One region of the Arthrobacter sp. FW306-05-C genome, then DNA from elsewhere that is predicted to be linked to it. Evidence: riboswitches for the same ligand, from Rfam matches in the RefSeq annotation. Region 1 holds a riboswitch; each other region holds the start of a gene.
What was found. Region 1 has a riboswitch for thiamine pyrophosphate ahead of LFT44_RS18695 (ECF transporter S component). Riboswitches for the same ligand answer to the same signal wherever they lie in the genome.

Region 1 (3,910 bases):
CGCCACGGATGCCGAGACCCAGTCGATGGACAGGGCAAGGACGGCGGTGATGAGCAGGACCGCCGCGAATTTGCTGAGCGGGTTGGCGCGGGTGAGCACGGCCCGGTTGCCGCTGAGGGTGAGTTGCTGCCTCATGGCGCCACCGTTTCCGCAGCCACCATCCGCAGCTCCTCGCCGCCCAGCGCCTCGGTGAATTCGGCATCATGGGTCACCGAAACCACCGCCGTTCCGGCATCAAGCAGCTCGGACAGGAACGAGGCCAACTCGGCCCAGGTGTTGGCATCCTGCCCGAAGGTGGGCTCGTCAAGGACCAGGACCCGGGGGCTGGCGGCAAGGACGGTGGCCACGGACAGCCGCCGCTTTTCACCGCCGGAGAGCGTGTACGGGTTCGCATCCACCAGCTGGGTGAGCCGCAGCCGCTCCAGCAGCTCGTCAACCCGGTCCTCGCCATGGCCCAGGTGCCGGGGGCCAAAGCGCAGCTCATCCAGCACTTTGCCGGTCACGAACTGGTGCTCAGGCTCCTGGAACACCGTCCCTACGCGGGAAATCAATTGCTCGGCCTTCCACCGGAACGGGTCGATGCCCGCACCCCGGCTGAGGTCCAGGGTGGCGGAGACTTTCCCGGAGACCGGTTCCAGGAGGCCGGCAAGGGTCAGCGCGAAGGTCGACTTGCCGGCGCCGTTGGGACCGGTGATGGCCAGGGCTTGCCCGGCGCGGACCTGCGCGGCCACGCCTTCCTGGACGGGGACGGGCGGGATCTTCCGGAAGCCCTTGCGACGGGGTCGTTCGCGGGAAACACCCAGCTGTTCGGCCGCCAGCAGGAGATTCCCCGTTCCCGGCGCCTGCACCGCAGCCCGGGCACGGGTGGCCGGGACGTAGCCTGGAACCCACACCCCCGCCGCGGCGAGCATGGTGCGCGCCTCACTGAGTACCCGGTCCGGCGGCCCGTCCAACAGCACGGCGGGCTCGGAGGCGGAGCCCGGCTGCAGGACCACGATCCGGTCCACCAGGTCCTTCCACACCGACACCCGGTGCTCCACCACCACCAGGGTGGCCCCGGTCTTGTCCAGGCAGCGCGCCACGGCGTCGCGGACTTCCAGCACCCCGTCCGGGTCCAGGTTGGCGGTGGGCTCATCCAGCAGGATCAGCCCCGGGCGCATGGCCAGGATCCCCGCCAGCGCCAGGCGCTGCTTTTGCCCGCCGGACAGGGCCGACGTCGGGTGGTCCAGCGGGAGGTGGGACAGTCCGACGTCGGCAAGCGCCTCGTGCACGCGCGCCCAGATGGCGTCACGCGGCACGGCAAGGTTCTCGGCTCCGAACGCGACATCGTCCCCCACCCGCGACAGGACCACCTGCGTCTCCGGGTCCTGCTGCATCAGGCCGGCGCGGCCGCGCTGGGAGCGGGGCACAGCGCCGTCAACCAGCAGCGAACCCGACTCGTCGGCGTCGCCCGCCTCGCCGTCGTCGTCAATGTCTCCCAGTACGCCGGCCAGCGCATGCAGGAGCGTCGACTTTCCGGCGCCCGAGGGGCCCAGCAGCAGCACCCGCTCGCCGGGGCTGATGTCCAGGTCAAGGGCATGGACGGCGGGCCTGGCCCTGCCGGCATGCCGCCAGCCCCAGCCGCGGGCAGTGACCGCCGCGGGGCGGACGGCGCCGGCTGCGCCCTGGGAGGGTGCCATCAGGAGAAGACTGGCTCCGTGGCAGCCCTGCGGGACGCGAAGGAGCTCAATACGCCGGTGCGGGCCAGGCCGCGGGTGGCGAGCCAGGACAGGCCTCCGGCCAGGACGGCGCCGGATATCGTGGCGAGGACGATGTAGGCGAACTTGTCCGCACCTGAGTAGGCGATGTTCCAGCCCCACGGCGCGAACGAGTCATTCAGGCCGCAGAAGAAGCCGGCCGCGGCGCCTGCCAGCAGGGAGACGGGCAGGTTGAACTTGCGGTAGGCGAAGATGATGAAGATGATCTCCGCACCCAGGCCCTGGATTAACCCCGAGAACAGGACCGAGGCGCCGTACTGCGAGCCCATAAGCAGCTCTCCGGTGGCGGCCACGGTCTCGCAGAACAGCGCCGCGCCCGGCTTGCGGATGATGAGCATGCCCAGCACGCCCGGAATCATCCATCCGCCGGCCAGCAGACCGGTGAGCGGCGGGTAGGCCGCGTTCATGGGGGCGGACAGTGCTGCCGCGCCTTGGTCCCATGCCCAGAAGATGACGCCGCCGGCGATGGCCACCAGCGCGGCCACCACGATGTCCACGACGCGCCAGGACCTGCTGGTGGTCTTCTTGATTGCTGCAGTGCTCATGTGATCCTCCTGGGAAACAGGAGGGGAAAGTGGACCGGCTGACGGCCCGTTGCCGTGCAGCCGCGACACTTTGAGAACTCGACTCCCTTGCGCCGGTACTAACCGGATCAGGTTCGAGGGTCTGCGGCTGTCCGCACTCTCAGCGCCCACCTGCGGTGCCCGGCTTTAGCCAGGATGCCCGACGGCGGCGCTCCCCTGTCGTTTTTAGTGTTGCTTTTTGGTTTGGGTAAGGCTTTTGATTTGCCCATCCGGGCGTGGTCCAGTTTACACCGAACGGCGCTGGATTGAGGGCTGCGGGCGCCAACCGGACAGGATGTGACCGGCCGTGCGTGGTGGCGCGAGGCATGGAAATAAGCGCGCTTAGCTTTTATTAGTAATCATGCTTACTATGTTGTCTCCCGGGTTTCGAGGAGTACGGGCACATGGGACTCACCATGGTCGGCCCCGCGTTCGTTCCCGTCAGCAGCGCGGCAGACCAAGGAGCACCATGAGAATCCCGGAAACCAGAGGCCCCGTCAGCAGCGCACTGTTCAAAGTCCTGGCGCAGGCTCCGGACGCCGCGGGGCCAGGCCTGGATGGGCTGTACTCCCTGATGGTGCGGCAGCTGGCCGGAACCGGCGACATCATTGCCGACGAGGACATCCAACTCGCACTATTCTGCCTTTACGAACTCCATTACTCCGGACTGGACGGCGTTTCAGACAGCTGGGAGTGGGAGCCTGCGCTGATCAGGGTCCGGCGGCTGATCGAGGAACCCTTCGAAGCGGCACTGCGCGCTGCCGCCAAGGAGGCGGCAGGAAACTTCGAACTGCCCGACGGAATTGCCATGACCAGTGACGCCGTTGCCGACGTCCTCTTCGGCCTGGCCGCCACGGACACCGGCCCCAGCCTGTCCCGCTACGTGGCCCGGAAAGCCACCCTGGACCAGCTCAAGGAGTTCCTGGTCCACAAATCCATGTACCAGCTGAAGGAAGCCGACCCGCACACCTGGGCCATTCCGCGGCTCAGCGGCAGGCCGAAGGCGGCCCTGGTGGAAATCCAGGCGGACGAATACGGCGGCGGCCGGCCTGAGCGGATGCACAGCGCGCTGTTCGCCCGGACCATGCGAGGCCTGGGCCTGGATGACAGCTACGGCGCCTACGTGGACACGGTCCCGGCAATCTCCCTGGCTTCCGTCAACCTCATGTCGCTCTGCGGCCTGAACCGCCGGCTCCGCGGTGCCATCACCGGGCACCTCGCCATCTACGAAATGACCTCCTCGCAGCCCAACCGCTTCTACGGCAACGGATTCCGCCGGCACGGCTTCGGCCCTGACATCACGCACTACTTTGACGAGCACGTGGAGGCCGACGCCGTGCACGAACAGATTGCGGGACGGGACCTCGCCGGCGGCCTGGTGGAAGCCGAACCGCAACTGCTTGCCGATGTCCTGTTCGGGGCGACGGCGGTCATGGCCATCGACACCCGCCTTACCGCGCACCTGATGTCGTCCTGGGAAGCCGGGCAGACATCGCTCCGGGCGGCCGTGCCGGCGGCAGCGTGACAGCCGCGCCCGCGACAGTCACTCCCGGGGCAAGGGAAGGGCGTCCCCGTTTGGTCCCCGATGCG
Region 2 (3,910 bases), 1.1 Mb from region 1:
TAAGGTCCGCGGTCAGAGGAACTCCGCCCGGCCCTCCATTGCCGACGAGGCGAGGGCATGCTCCCTGCGGGGGATGCGCCCGGCCGCCCGGGCCATCCTGCCGGCGATCACGGCGTGTTTGAACGCCTCGCCCATAAGGGCGGGGTTCTGCGCCCGCGTCACGGCAGTGGCCAGCAGTACGGCGTCACAGCCCAGCTCCATGGCAAGGGCGGCGTCCGACGCCGTACCGATGCCTGCATCCAGGACCACCGGAACCGACGCACGCGAAACGATGAGCTCGATGTTGTGCGGGTTCAGGATCCCCAGGCCGGTGCCGATAGGGGCGCCCAGGGGCATCACGGCGGCGGCGCCGAGGTTTTCGAGCCGCAGCGCAAGTACGGGGTCATCGTTGGTGTAGGCGAACACCTTGAAGCCTCGGTTCACCAGCTGCTCCGTGGCTTCCACGAGCTCCACGGCGTCCGGCAGGAGGGTCTGCTCGTCGGCGATGACCTCGAGCTTCACCCAGTCCGTTTCCAGGGCTTCCCGCGCGAGTTCCGCTGTGAGCACAGCATCCCTGGCGGTGAAGCAGCCGGCGGTGTTGGGCAGCACCCGGATCCCGTGGTCCACCAGCAGCTGGAACAGCGAGCCGGTTTCGGCGGGTGAGTAGCGCCGCATGGCCACGGTGGTCAGGGCGGTGCCGGAGGCCAGGAGTGCTGCGCCCAGGCCATCCAGGCTGGGCGCCCCGCCGGTGCCCATAATGAGGCGGGATTCCAGGGCGACGCCGTCAATCACCAGGGCGTCGCCGGCACCGGGGTTTCCGGCGGGGTTGATGGTGCTGGTTTCGGTCATGGCGTCAGCCTCCCTGTACTGCTGTAACGAGTTCGATGTCGTCGCCCTCGGCGAGCGCCGTGGCGAACCATTGGCTGCGCGGCACCACCTGGGCGTTATGGGCGACGGCGACGCCCAGCTTCCCGCCGTCCGTCGCCTGCCCGTTGTCAGCCAGCGGGCGTCCGGTGACCTGGCTGACGAGTGTGGTGATGGAGGCGCCGTCGGCCACCGTGTGCGGGTTTCCGTTGAGGGTGATGTTCACGCTGTTTCCTTGGTGTGGGTGCCATTGTCGTGGAGGCCGTGGGTGGCCGTTCCCAGGCCGGAGAACCGGCCCGGGCGGAAGGGGACCCAGCGGGGGTCGGCTTTTCCGTCGAGCAGATCCGTGCAGATCGCTGCTGCAGCGGGTGTGAGCAGGACGCCGTGCCGGAAAAAACCGGTGGCGATGATGAGCCCCGGAACGTAACCGGCTTCCGTTGCGGACCCTTCGCTTCTTAAGGCCAGGTCCACCGGCACCCTTCCCAGCAGCGGCGCATTGTCCGGGGTTCCCGGGCGGGCCCGGGCGGTGCACTCCAGAAGTTCGAGCTCGGCGACCGCGGGCACCAGCGCCTGGGCATCGCGCAGCAGCTGGTAGACGCCGCCGGCACTGACGGCGTCGGACAGGGCGTCCTCGCGCTGGGTGGCTCCGATCACCACGGTCCCGTCCCGGCGCGGAACGATGTACACCGGAACTCCGTGCACCAGTCCCCGCACCGTTGCGGTCACCAGGGGCTGGAGGTGGCCGGGCACCGCAAGCCGGAGGATGTCCCCGTGGACGGGACGCAGGGGCAGCTCGAGGCCATGGGGGAGGTCCGCGAGCGCCCCCGCCTGCAGCCCGTTGGCCACCACGGTTTCCGCTGCCAGGACGGTGCCGCCACCGGCGAGCCGAACCCCCGTAACGATGCCGTCCTCCCACAACAGCCCGCTTGCCCGCTCCGGCACTGCGTAACCGTCCACTGCCCCTGCCACGGCCAGGTGGTGCGTTTCGCGGACGCCGCCGGCCAGTGCCAGCCGCAGGGCCGCCACCAGCCGGCGGGGATCCACCTGGTGGTCCCCCGGGGTATCGAGGGCGCAGGCGATGGCGGGGCTGAGGAGGGGTTCGCGTTTGCGGGCCTCCCGGACGGTCAAGGGTTCCACGGACAGCCCGCTCGCCTGTTGAACTGTGCGCAGGTCCATCAGGGCGCGGCGGTCGGCGGCGTCGGCACCCACGGCGAGTGTCGGCGTCGTGAGGTATCCGGAATCCGTGCCCGATGCATCGGCGACGGCGGCCGCGAATGCCGGCCACCGTGACGATGCCTCCAGCATGAGTTCCAGGAGGTCCTCCTCCTGGTAGTGCAGTTCGCTCACGGGGGCCAGCATGCCGGCGGCAGCCCAGCTCGCGCCGGAACCTGGCGCGTCGTCAATGAGGACGACGGAGCGTCCGGAACGCTGCACTTCCCAGGCGATACCGTGTCCCACCACTCCCCCGCCAATGACGGCGACGTCGGCACGAAGGGTGGAGGGAATGGACGCATCAACGGACGAGGGCTGGGTGGTGCCGGGGGTACGCATCTGGGTTCCTTCCCTACGCCGGCATTAACCGGATCAGGTCAAGCGGTCGGCTCTGACGCCCTCTCAGCCCGGCGCTTTGTGACAGCTGCCGCGGGCTCCCGCAGTACCTCCCCAGTTTAGAGGAATTAGGCTTGCAGGCATGAATGCGACCACCCCTTCCCTTCCCGCAGGTTCCCACGCTCCGGCCGGCGGAGTTGCCAATGCCGAGGTTGTCAACGCCCGCGACAGCGAGGCCCTCAAGGCTGCCCGCCTGTATCTCTGCACCGATGCACGGCGGGACCGCGGCGATTTTGCGGAGTTCGTGGACGCGGCATTTGCCGGCGGCGTGGACATCATTCAGCTGCGCGACAAGACCATCGAGGCAGCCGAGGAACTGGACCTTTTGGCTGTGCTGAAGGAAGTGGCGGTGCGGCACGGCAAGCTGTGGGCGGTCAACGACCGCGCCGACATCGCTGTGCTTTCCGGGGCCCCGGTGTTCCATATCGGCCAGAAGGACCTGCCGCTGGCGGCCGCACGCACGCTGGTCGACGGCAACGCCGCCATCGGACTCTCCAGCCATACACCCGAACAGGTGGATGCCGCCCTTGCCGCAACTGCCGCACCGTCCGGGCTGGACTACTTCTGCGTGGGCCCCGTCTGGGCTACGCCCACCAAACCCGGCAGGGCCGCCGTCGGTCCCGAACTGGTCAAGTACGCGGCCGAGGCGTCACGGCAGGCTGCGGACCCGGTGCCCTGGTTTGCCATCGGCGGCATCGACCACGGCAACGTCCGCCATGTGGCGGAGGCGGGTGCGCGCAGGATCGTGGTGGTCCGGGCCATCACCGAAGCCCCTGATCCCGCCGCCGCTGCTGCCTCCCTCCTCGACGCGCTGGACGCTGCCGGTTCCTGAGCCTGCTTAATCGCGGAACTTGGGGCTACGCTGAATTTTGTGTCACATCATCGGCTGGCTCCCAACGTCCACGACCATAAGAACGCCTTGGAAGAGGCGTTGGGCCTGCTGCGGACGGAGCTTGAGCTTCCGGGTCCTTATCCCGCCGAAGCCGTGGAAGACGCCCTGGCTGCCGTTGCGGCGCTGCAGCTGCCGTCCTACGACCTGACCGCCGTCGAGTTTGTCACCATCGACCCGGCGTCCACCACGGACCTGGACCAGGCAGTGTTCATTGAATTGGACGGGGATGGCTACCGCGTGATGTACGCGATCGCCGATGTTCCAGCCTTCGTTGCGCCGGGAGGCCCCCTGGACGCGGAGACGCGGCGGCGCGGACAGACGTTCTACGCTCCTGACGGCCGGATCCCGCTTCACCCGGAGATCATCAGCGAAGGGGCCGGGAGCCTGCTGCCCGGCCAGGAGTGTTCGGCCTTCGTCTGGGATTTCACGCTCGACGGCGAAGCAACCGTACTGACGGTCAGCGTCCGTCGCGCGCGGGTCCGCAGCCGCGACAAGCTCAGCTACCGGGGCGCCCAGGCAGCCCTCGACGCCGGGACCGCCCCGCCCGTGCTCCAGCTGCTCCGTGAG
Region 3 (3,910 bases), 1.5 Mb from region 1:
TGGAGGATTTCAGCCGTAACAGTTACCTTGGCCAGGTCAGCGGCGGCGGAGGTGACTTTGTCACCGTCAACCAGGAGCAGTGCGGGCAGCTCGATGGTGCTGCCGGCTCCACCGGCGACGCGGTTCAGGGTAACGAAGTCTCCAACGGAAACCTTCTCTTGGCGGCCGCCTGCGCGGACAATCGCGTACACCACTTGGGAACTCACTTCTCTCGACGTTTATTACAAAATTTGCGTGCGGCACCCGGCTCGGAAATTGGCTGGGATCCCGCTGTGCCTCAACGCCGTGGATTCCCCGGGGAAATCCGTGAGCCGTCCCGGTGGAGCAGTCCGCTTGTTATACACAGCAGAATGCCCCAGGGTCATAACCCAAGTGTTGGCGTAAGCACCGAAGATCCAGAATACGCTAAATCCGTCCACGGCCGCAAATGAGGCTGGTTCCGGCGGCCCCGCTGTGGTAGTAACCACAAACCCGGCGGGCAGCACCGCAACCATGCCACTCCATCATAGCGGCGGCGCTGCCGGCAGCGGTCAGGAATGAAGTCTCGGCGCGTCGAAGAACTCCACTTCCAGGCGGCAGGACTGCTTGAACGCGGTGACCATCGCTGCTCTTTCATGGTCCGACGCTTTCCGCCCCGCCCCATCCACGATGGCGATGGCCCGGCGGGTGGCTTCGGCGAAGCCCTCGTCGGCGTAGGTGCGCAGCCACGCCGCGTAGGCGTGCCCTTCAGGCTCACCGCTGGAAAGGAACTGGGCGTGCAGCTTCCTGCCCACCTCGGCGTAGAGCCAGAAGCAGGGCAGGACGGCTGCCGCCAGGACTGCGTAGCTGCCCGACGCCGATGCTGCTGTGAGGTGGTCAACGTAGGCCTTGGTGACGGGGCCCAGGCCGCCCTGGACCGGCCGGGTGCTGAGCCAGGAGCGGTGGAGTTCCGTTTCCACTTCGAGGCAATTCTGGGCCGATCCTGCCCAGAACAACTGTTCGGCCTCCGAGGGGGCCAGGGCGCTGGTGCGGGCCAGAACGCGGGAGTACCCGTTGAGGTAAAGGGCGTCCTGGGCCAGGTAGTAGGCGAAGTCCTTCTCGGCCAGGTCTCCCGCGGCCAGGCCGCGGATGAAGTCAAGCGCGTAGATGTCGTCGAGGTCCTGTTGGGCTTCAGTCCATAGCCGGGCCGCGAAGCCGCCTTCCTGCAGTGCCGGCCGCAGATGGTGGAAGTGGTGCACTGGCCCGTTCCCCCGGCCCACTGACAGCTGGTCCGAGTTCTCGAGGGCGCCGGCCAGCCAGGGCTTGACGGTCCGCAGTGTTGCTTCCCAGTCTCCCAGGCGTGCCTGCACGGTTGCCATTGCGGAGGAAAGGGAGCATCCCGTGCCGTGGCTGTTGCGGGTGGCAATACGGGGTCCCGGGACTTCCACTATCTCCTCCCCGAGCAGGCCCGCGGTGTTGACCAGAGCGTCCGGACAGCGCTCCCCCGCCAGGTGCCCGCCCTTGACCAGGATTGTGGCCCCGGTGGCATCGGCCAGGCGCCTGCCCTGCGCCAGCGCCTCATCCCAGCTCTCCGCGGGGGCAGCGCCCATCAGCATGGCAAGCTCGGGCAGGTTGGGGGTGATGAGGTGGGCAAGGGGCAGCAGTTCCCGAAGTGCCGCTTCCGCCGATTCCTTCAGCAGCCGGTCGCCGCTGGTGGCAACCATCACCGGATCGAGAACCACGACGTCGGGACGCACCTTTTCGAGCCAGCCGCGAACAGTGCGGATCACTTCCCTGTCACCCAGCATGCCGATCTTGACGGCGTCGATGTTGATGTCGTCGCTGACGGCATCCAGCTGCTGGGCCAGGAAAGCGGCCGGAGGAACGTGCACGGCCTGCACGCCCTGGGTGTTCTGGGCTGTGAGGGCGGTGATGGCGGCCATGCCATAGCCGCCATGCGCGGCGATGCTCTTAAGGTCTGCCTGGATGCCCGCTCCGCCTGACGGGTCCGAGCCCGCGATGGAGAGGACGCGTGGAACGTCACGGCCTGCCGGCAACGCAGTGGGTGCATCGAATGCAGCTGGCAGGGGCATGGAAAGGGTTGAAGACAAGAGACATCCCTTCGCCGGTACTAGCCGGACAGGTTCAACGGGTGTGGATCTCAGCCGGCCTTTTGCGCGGCACCCCGTGTCGGTTTCCAGCCTAGCCGCTGGGGCGTATTCCCAGGAAAGGTGACAGCACCTGCCGCAAAGGGGTGGGTGCCGCACGCAGGAGTCCCCGCCCTGGGACTGTTCCCCGTGTCATTCACCGGGGAACCGTCCACAAAGCGGGGACTCCTGAATGTGTCTTTGTTGCCTGTCCGGGGCTTCCGGCTTACAGCTCCGAAGCCGGGACGCCGACGCCGAGGATAATCGGTTCCGCTGCCGCCTTGCCCGGTTCGGCGGTGGCCTGTGCCTTATCCATTTCCGGGGCCTTGGCCGCGTGCGAATGGCCTCCGGCAGTCGACTGGACGTTTTCGTGGTGCTGGACGGCGGTCTCGTTGGCGGCACCCTGCGCACGGCTGGCACCCCGGTGGCGCCGCGGACGGCGCTGCCGGGACTGTTCCAGCGTGTGGTCCGAATAGTCCTTTTCGCCTGGGACTTCCACCGCGGTGCGGGCTTCCGCTCCCCCGGCTTCAGCCCCTGATTCCGGCGTGGCCGGTGCCGGTGCGGACGGTTCGGCTGCCTGCGGCGCCTCCGCGGTCCTCGCCGGAACGTCCTCCACGGACGACGCCGGCTGGCCCAGGTGGGCGAACGCTTCAGCGAGCCGGTCCAAGGTGAGAGCCGGCTTGGGCTGCTGCTCCTCCGCATGCTCCACGAACGGAAGCGGGACTTCCTCGCCACCGAATGTCAGGACAGCCGCCGGACGCGTGGGGGCGTCGGCGTCGTGTTTCTCCTCCGCCGGAGCCGGCGCAGGCGGGGCGGCGGGCACCTGCCGGGTTGCCGCTACCTCTTCGTCGTGCAGGTGGGCGGCGTGGGCAGCAGCGGCGATGTTGGCCAGGGCAAGGCGGGTTGCTTCTGCCTTGGCATGCCGCTCAGCGTCCGTAGGGTCCGGGTGGACGGTGTGGACCTGGACGGCAGGAGCCGGAGCGGCCTCGGGCTGCTGGCCGTTGCGTCCGCGCCGCCGCTTTCGTTCGGAACGTGCGCCCGGCTGGTTGTTGTCGGTCCGCTGGCTTTCGGTGCGGTGGGCTTCCGGCCGGGCTTCGGGCCGGTTGTCATTGCGCTGGACGTGGTGGTGCTCGGCGGCCACGACATTGGCCCGGCGGTGCTCCACGGGATCGTCGTGGGTCACCACGCCGCGGCCGGCGCAGGCCTCGCACTGCTCGCCGAAGACTTCCAGGAGCCCGGTGCCCATGCGCTTGCGGGTCATCTGGACCAGGCCGAGAGAGGTCACTTCGGCAACCTGGTGCTTGGTCCGGTCGCGGCCCAGGCATTCCACCAGGCGGCGCAGCACCAGGTCGCGGTTGGATTCGAGCACCATGTCGATGAAGTCGATCACGATAATGCCGCCGATGTCGCGCAGCCGCAGCTGGCGTACCACTTCCTCGGCAGCTTCGAGGTTGTTCTTGGTGACGGTTTCCTCGAGGTTGCCGCCGCTGCCGGTGAACTTGCCGGTGTTGACGTCCACCACGGTCATGGCCTCGGTGCGATCGATCACCAGGGAGCCGCCCGAGGGAAGGAAGACCTTCCGTTCGAGGGCCTTGTGGATCTGCTCGTCGATGCGCCAAGCGGAGAAGATGTCCTGGTCCTTGGTCCACTTCTCGAGGCGGCCCACCAGGTCCGGGGCCACGTAGGTTACGTAGGCCTCGATGGTGTCCCAGGCTTCCTCGCCCGAGACGATGAGCTTGGAGAAGTCCTCGTTGAAGACGTCGCGGACCACCTTGATGGTCAGGTCCGGCTCGCCGTAGAGCAGT
Region 4 (3,910 bases), 1.4 Mb from region 1:
CCACCTGGAGGTGCACGTGGCCAACGCCTGCGGTTGTCCGGCGCTGGCCTTCCAGCGACTCTTCGGTGAGGTACTGCTCCAGGTAGCGCTGCGGCGGGAGGGCAAGGCTGTCCATGACGACGTCCGTCCCGTTCCAGGACCAGTTGCTGCGCGGGCGGTCCCAGTACAGTTCAATGCCGTTGCCCTCGGGGTCGGTGAAATAGAAGGCCTCGCTCACCAAGTGGTCGGCGCTGCCGGTGAAGGACCGCGGCTCGTACTGGGCGGCCGTGGCGACGGTGGCGGCCAGGGAAGCCTGGTCTTCGAACAGCAGGGCGGTGTGGAACAGGCCCGCCTCTCCCCTGCCGGGAATATGCAGTCCCGGCGCCGGGGCCAGGTGGACCAGCGGCCTGCCGAGCCGGCCAAGGTAGAGTCCGCCGTCCTGCTCAGCCACCACCTCGAGTCCCAGCGCGCGCTGGTAGTAGTCGGCCATGAGCTTCATGTCGCCCACCTTGAGCATCACGGTGCCCATGGCGAGGTCGGCAGGAAGAAGATCCTGGCTGCTGGCTGCTGCGGTCATTGATGGCTCCTTGTGTTGGAGGCCGTCCCAATGGCGGCCTGTCACACATTAAAATTACTTGAACCTTCAATTTATTCCAAGTCCCCAAGGGCCCTCTGGTCAGCGGATGATGCGGCCGCCCAGCACCACATGCTCAAGCGACCTGATGGTCTCCGGCACGGCCCGGGGGTCTTCCCGGCACACCACCGCGTCGGCCCGCGCTCCTTCCGCCAGGACGCCCGCCCCCAGCCAGGTCCGGGCGGCCCAGCATGCGGCATCCAGTGCTGCAGTCATTGGCAGGCCGGCGCCGTGCAGTTCAAGGATTTCGTCCGCGATCCTGCCGTGGCGGATTGTGCTGCCGGCATCGGTTCCGGCAAAGATGCGCACGCCGGCTGCGTGGGCCTCGGCCACCCGTTCCAGCCTGCGTTCCCACAGGGCGCGCATGTGGGCGGCGTAGCGCGGGAACTTGGAATCCGCCTGCGCCGCGATGTCCGGAAAGGTGGCGATATTGATGAGGGTGGGCACGATCGGTATGCCCTGTTCGGCGAACCGGGGCAGGTGGCGGGGCAGGAGGCCCGTGGCATGTTCAATGCAGTCGATTCCGGCATCCAGCATCAGGTCCAGGGTGTCCTCGGCGAAACAGTGGGCGGTCACCCGGGCACCTTCGTCATGCGCTGCCTGGACGGCGTCACGGACGACGGCGGCGGGAAAGGAAGGGGCCAGGTCACCGGCGCCGCGGTCAATCCAGTCCCCCACCAGCTTGACCCAGCCGTCGCCGTCGCGCGCCTGCTTGCGGACGGCCTCCACGAGGCCCTCCGGCTCCACTTCCTCCGCGAAGCCGCGCAGGTAGCGCCGCGTTCGGGCGATGTGCCGCCCGGCACGGATCAGCAGCGGGAAATCCCTGCCGCCCTGCATCCAGCGGGTGTCGGCCGGTGAACCGGCGTCACGGACCAGCAGGGTTCCTGCGTTGAGGTCAGCCAGGGCCTGCTCCGCAGCCGTGGCGGCGTCAACGGGGCCGCCCGGTCCCAGCCCGATGTGGCAGTGCACGTCAACGAAACCCGGCAGTACCCAGCCATGGAGGACCCTGCCCGGCTCCGTCACGGGACGGGTGAAGGTGAGGCTCCCGTCCACGGACCAAAGCCCGTACCGGATGCTGTCGGGTCCGGTCAGGACGGGTCCGCTGAATTCAATGACTTGTGGCATCAGGACTTCCTTTCATTGCCCGGACAGGCTAGCACCGCGGATTGTGACAACGCGGTCCCAGGGGCCTGTGGTAGCTTCGTTCCTGACCACACGGGTGCCCCTGCAGGGGCTGAGATCGGGCTGACGCGGCCTGCGACCGTTGAACCTGTCCGGGTAATGCCGGCGAAGGAAGTGAGTATTCCCTTGAGTACACAAAACACCCAGTTAAACGCTGCCCAAATCCAGGCCGAAACAACAGCGGACGCTCAGACAGCACTTCAGGTGACCCAGTCCCTGAAGTCGCATTCGCTGGCCTTTATCGAAGATCCCGGCGCCGGGATCCGGGTGCCGGTAACGGAAATTTCCCTTGAGCCATCCCCCAACGGCCGGCCCAACGAACCGTTCCGCACCTACCGGACAGCGGGGCCGGGCAGCGACCCCGTCCGGGGCCTTCAGCCCTTCCGTTCGGAGTGGATTGAGGCACGGGCAGACACCGAGGCGTACACCGGCAGGGAGCGCAACCTGCTCGATGACGGCCGCTCGGCGGTCCGCCGGGGTGCCGCCTCTGCAGAATGGAAGGGCGCCCGGCCGGTGCCCCGCCGCGCCGTCGACGGCCGGACAGTGACGCAGATGCACTATGCCCGGCAGGGGATCATCACCCAGGAAATGCGGTTCGTGGCGCTGCGGGAAAACTGCGACGTCGAGCTGGTCCGCAGCGAGCTGGCCGCCGGCCGCGCGATCATCCCCAGCAACATCAACCATTCCGAGTCCGAGCCGATGATCATCGGCAAGGCCTTCCTGGTGAAGATCAACGCCAACATCGGCAATTCCGCGGTCACCAGCTCCATCGCGGAGGAGGTGGACAAGCTGCAGTGGGCCACGCAGTGGGGTGCCGACACGGTGATGGATTTGTCCACCGGCGATGACATCCACACCACGCGGGAATGGATCATCCGGAACTCCCCCGTCCCCATCGGGACAGTGCCGATCTACCAAGCCCTGGAAAAGGTCAACGGCGAGGCCAACGCGCTGACATGGGAGATTTTCCGCGACACTGTCATTGAACAGTGCGAGCAGGGCGTTGACTACATGACCATCCACGCCGGCGTGCTGCTGCGGTACGTCCCGCTCACAGCCAACCGCGTAACGGGCATCGTCTCGCGCGGCGGCTCGATCATGGCCGGCTGGTGCCTGGCCCACCACCAGGAAAACTTCCTGTACACGCACTTCGATGAGCTATGCGAGATCTTCGCGAAGTACGACGTTGCGTTTTCCCTGGGTGACGGTCTGCGCCCCGGTTCCACCGCTGACGCCAACGACGCGGCCCAGTTCGCGGAGCTGGACACGCTGGCCGAGCTGACGCAGCGGGCCTGGGAGTACGACGTGCAGGTGATGGTGGAGGGGCCGGGCCACGTTCCCTTCCACCTGGTCCGCGAGAACGTGGAGCGGCAGCAGGAGCTGTGCAAGGGTGCGCCCTTCTATACCCTGGGGCCCCTGGTGACGGATGTGGCGCCCGGGTATGACCACATCACCTCGGCCATTGGCGCCACCGAGATCGCCCGGTACGGCACAGCCATGCTCTGCTACGTCACGCCGAAGGAACACCTGGGCCTGCCCAACAAGGACGACGTGAAAACGGGCGTGATCACGTACAAGATCGCAGCGCACGCCGCGGACCTGGCCAAGGGCCACCCCGGGGCGCATGAGCGCGATGACGCCCTGTCCAAGGCGAGATTCGAATTCCGCTGGCGGGACCAGTTCGCGCTGTCCCTGGACCCCGTGACCGCGGAGTCGTTCCACGATGAGACGCTACCGGCCGAACCGGCCAAGACGGCGCACTTTTGCTCCATGTGCGGTCCGAAGTTCTGCTCCATGCGGATCAGCCAGGACATCCGGGACGAATATGGCTCCGCGGACGCGCAGGCGGCGCTGGCGGACCTGGCCGCCGGCATGCGGGGGAAGAGCGAGGAGTTCCTAGCAGCCGGCGGCAAGGTCTACCTGCCGGAGCTGCGGGTCCCCGCTGACGGCTAGGACGCCCGGGCGGCCTGGCTCCTGCCGACCCCGCTGATGAACTGGCGGATGGCCCGGTCCCCGTCCCGGGAGTCCTGGGGCCGGTGCCCTCCCGCGGCAACGCGGTGCAGGGCGCCGGTCTCCCGGAGGTACCCGGCAATTTCCTCGTAGAGCGGCTCCCAG

Region 2: it holds a riboswitch for thiamine pyrophosphate, as region 1 does, so the genes downstream of both, thiO (glycine oxidase ThiO) here and LFT44_RS18695 (ECF transporter S component) in region 1, are expected to answer to the same signal.
Region 3: it holds a riboswitch for thiamine pyrophosphate, as region 1 does, so the genes downstream of both, thiD (bifunctional hydroxymethylpyrimidine kinase/phosphomethylpyrimidine kinase) here and LFT44_RS18695 (ECF transporter S component) in region 1, are expected to answer to the same signal.
Region 4: it holds a riboswitch for thiamine pyrophosphate, as region 1 does, so the genes downstream of both, thiC (phosphomethylpyrimidine synthase ThiC) here and LFT44_RS18695 (ECF transporter S component) in region 1, are expected to answer to the same signal.

Annotation. Positions count from the first base shown of each region.
Region 1 covers NZ_CP084556.1:4,017,139-4,021,048, forward strand. The annotation lists gene LFT44_RS18685 (energy-coupling factor transporter transmembrane component T family protein) at 1-135, opposite strand, end outside; gene LFT44_RS18690 (ABC transporter ATP-binding protein) at 132-1,679, opposite strand; gene LFT44_RS18695 (ECF transporter S component) at 1,679-2,302, opposite strand; TPP riboswitch at 2,369-2,509, opposite strand; gene LFT44_RS18700 (iron-containing redox enzyme family protein) at 2,790-3,845, shown strand; gene LFT44_RS18705 (glycosyltransferase) at 3,896-3,910, shown strand, end outside.
Region 2 covers NZ_CP084556.1:2,937,307-2,941,216, forward strand. The annotation lists gene LFT44_RS13565 (thiazole synthase) at 13-828, opposite strand; gene thiS (sulfur carrier protein ThiS) at 833-1,069, opposite strand; gene thiO (glycine oxidase ThiO) at 1,066-2,394, opposite strand; TPP riboswitch at 2,388-2,506, opposite strand; gene thiE (thiamine phosphate synthase) at 2,534-3,283, shown strand; gene LFT44_RS13585 (RNB domain-containing ribonuclease) at 3,323-3,910, shown strand, end outside.
Region 3 covers NZ_CP084556.1:2,500,667-2,504,576, forward strand. The annotation lists gene rplU (50S ribosomal protein L21) at 1-194, opposite strand, end outside; gene thiD (bifunctional hydroxymethylpyrimidine kinase/phosphomethylpyrimidine kinase) at 531-2,051, opposite strand; TPP riboswitch at 2,059-2,156, opposite strand; gene LFT44_RS11585 (Rne/Rng family ribonuclease) at 2,332-3,910, opposite strand, start outside.
Region 4 covers NZ_CP084556.1:2,585,128-2,589,037, forward strand. The annotation lists gene LFT44_RS12000 (VOC family protein) at 1-556, opposite strand, end outside; gene LFT44_RS12005 (amidohydrolase family protein) at 656-1,738, opposite strand; TPP riboswitch at 1,819-1,926, shown strand; gene thiC (phosphomethylpyrimidine synthase ThiC) at 1,922-3,748, shown strand; gene LFT44_RS12015 (alpha/beta fold hydrolase) at 3,745-3,910, opposite strand, start outside.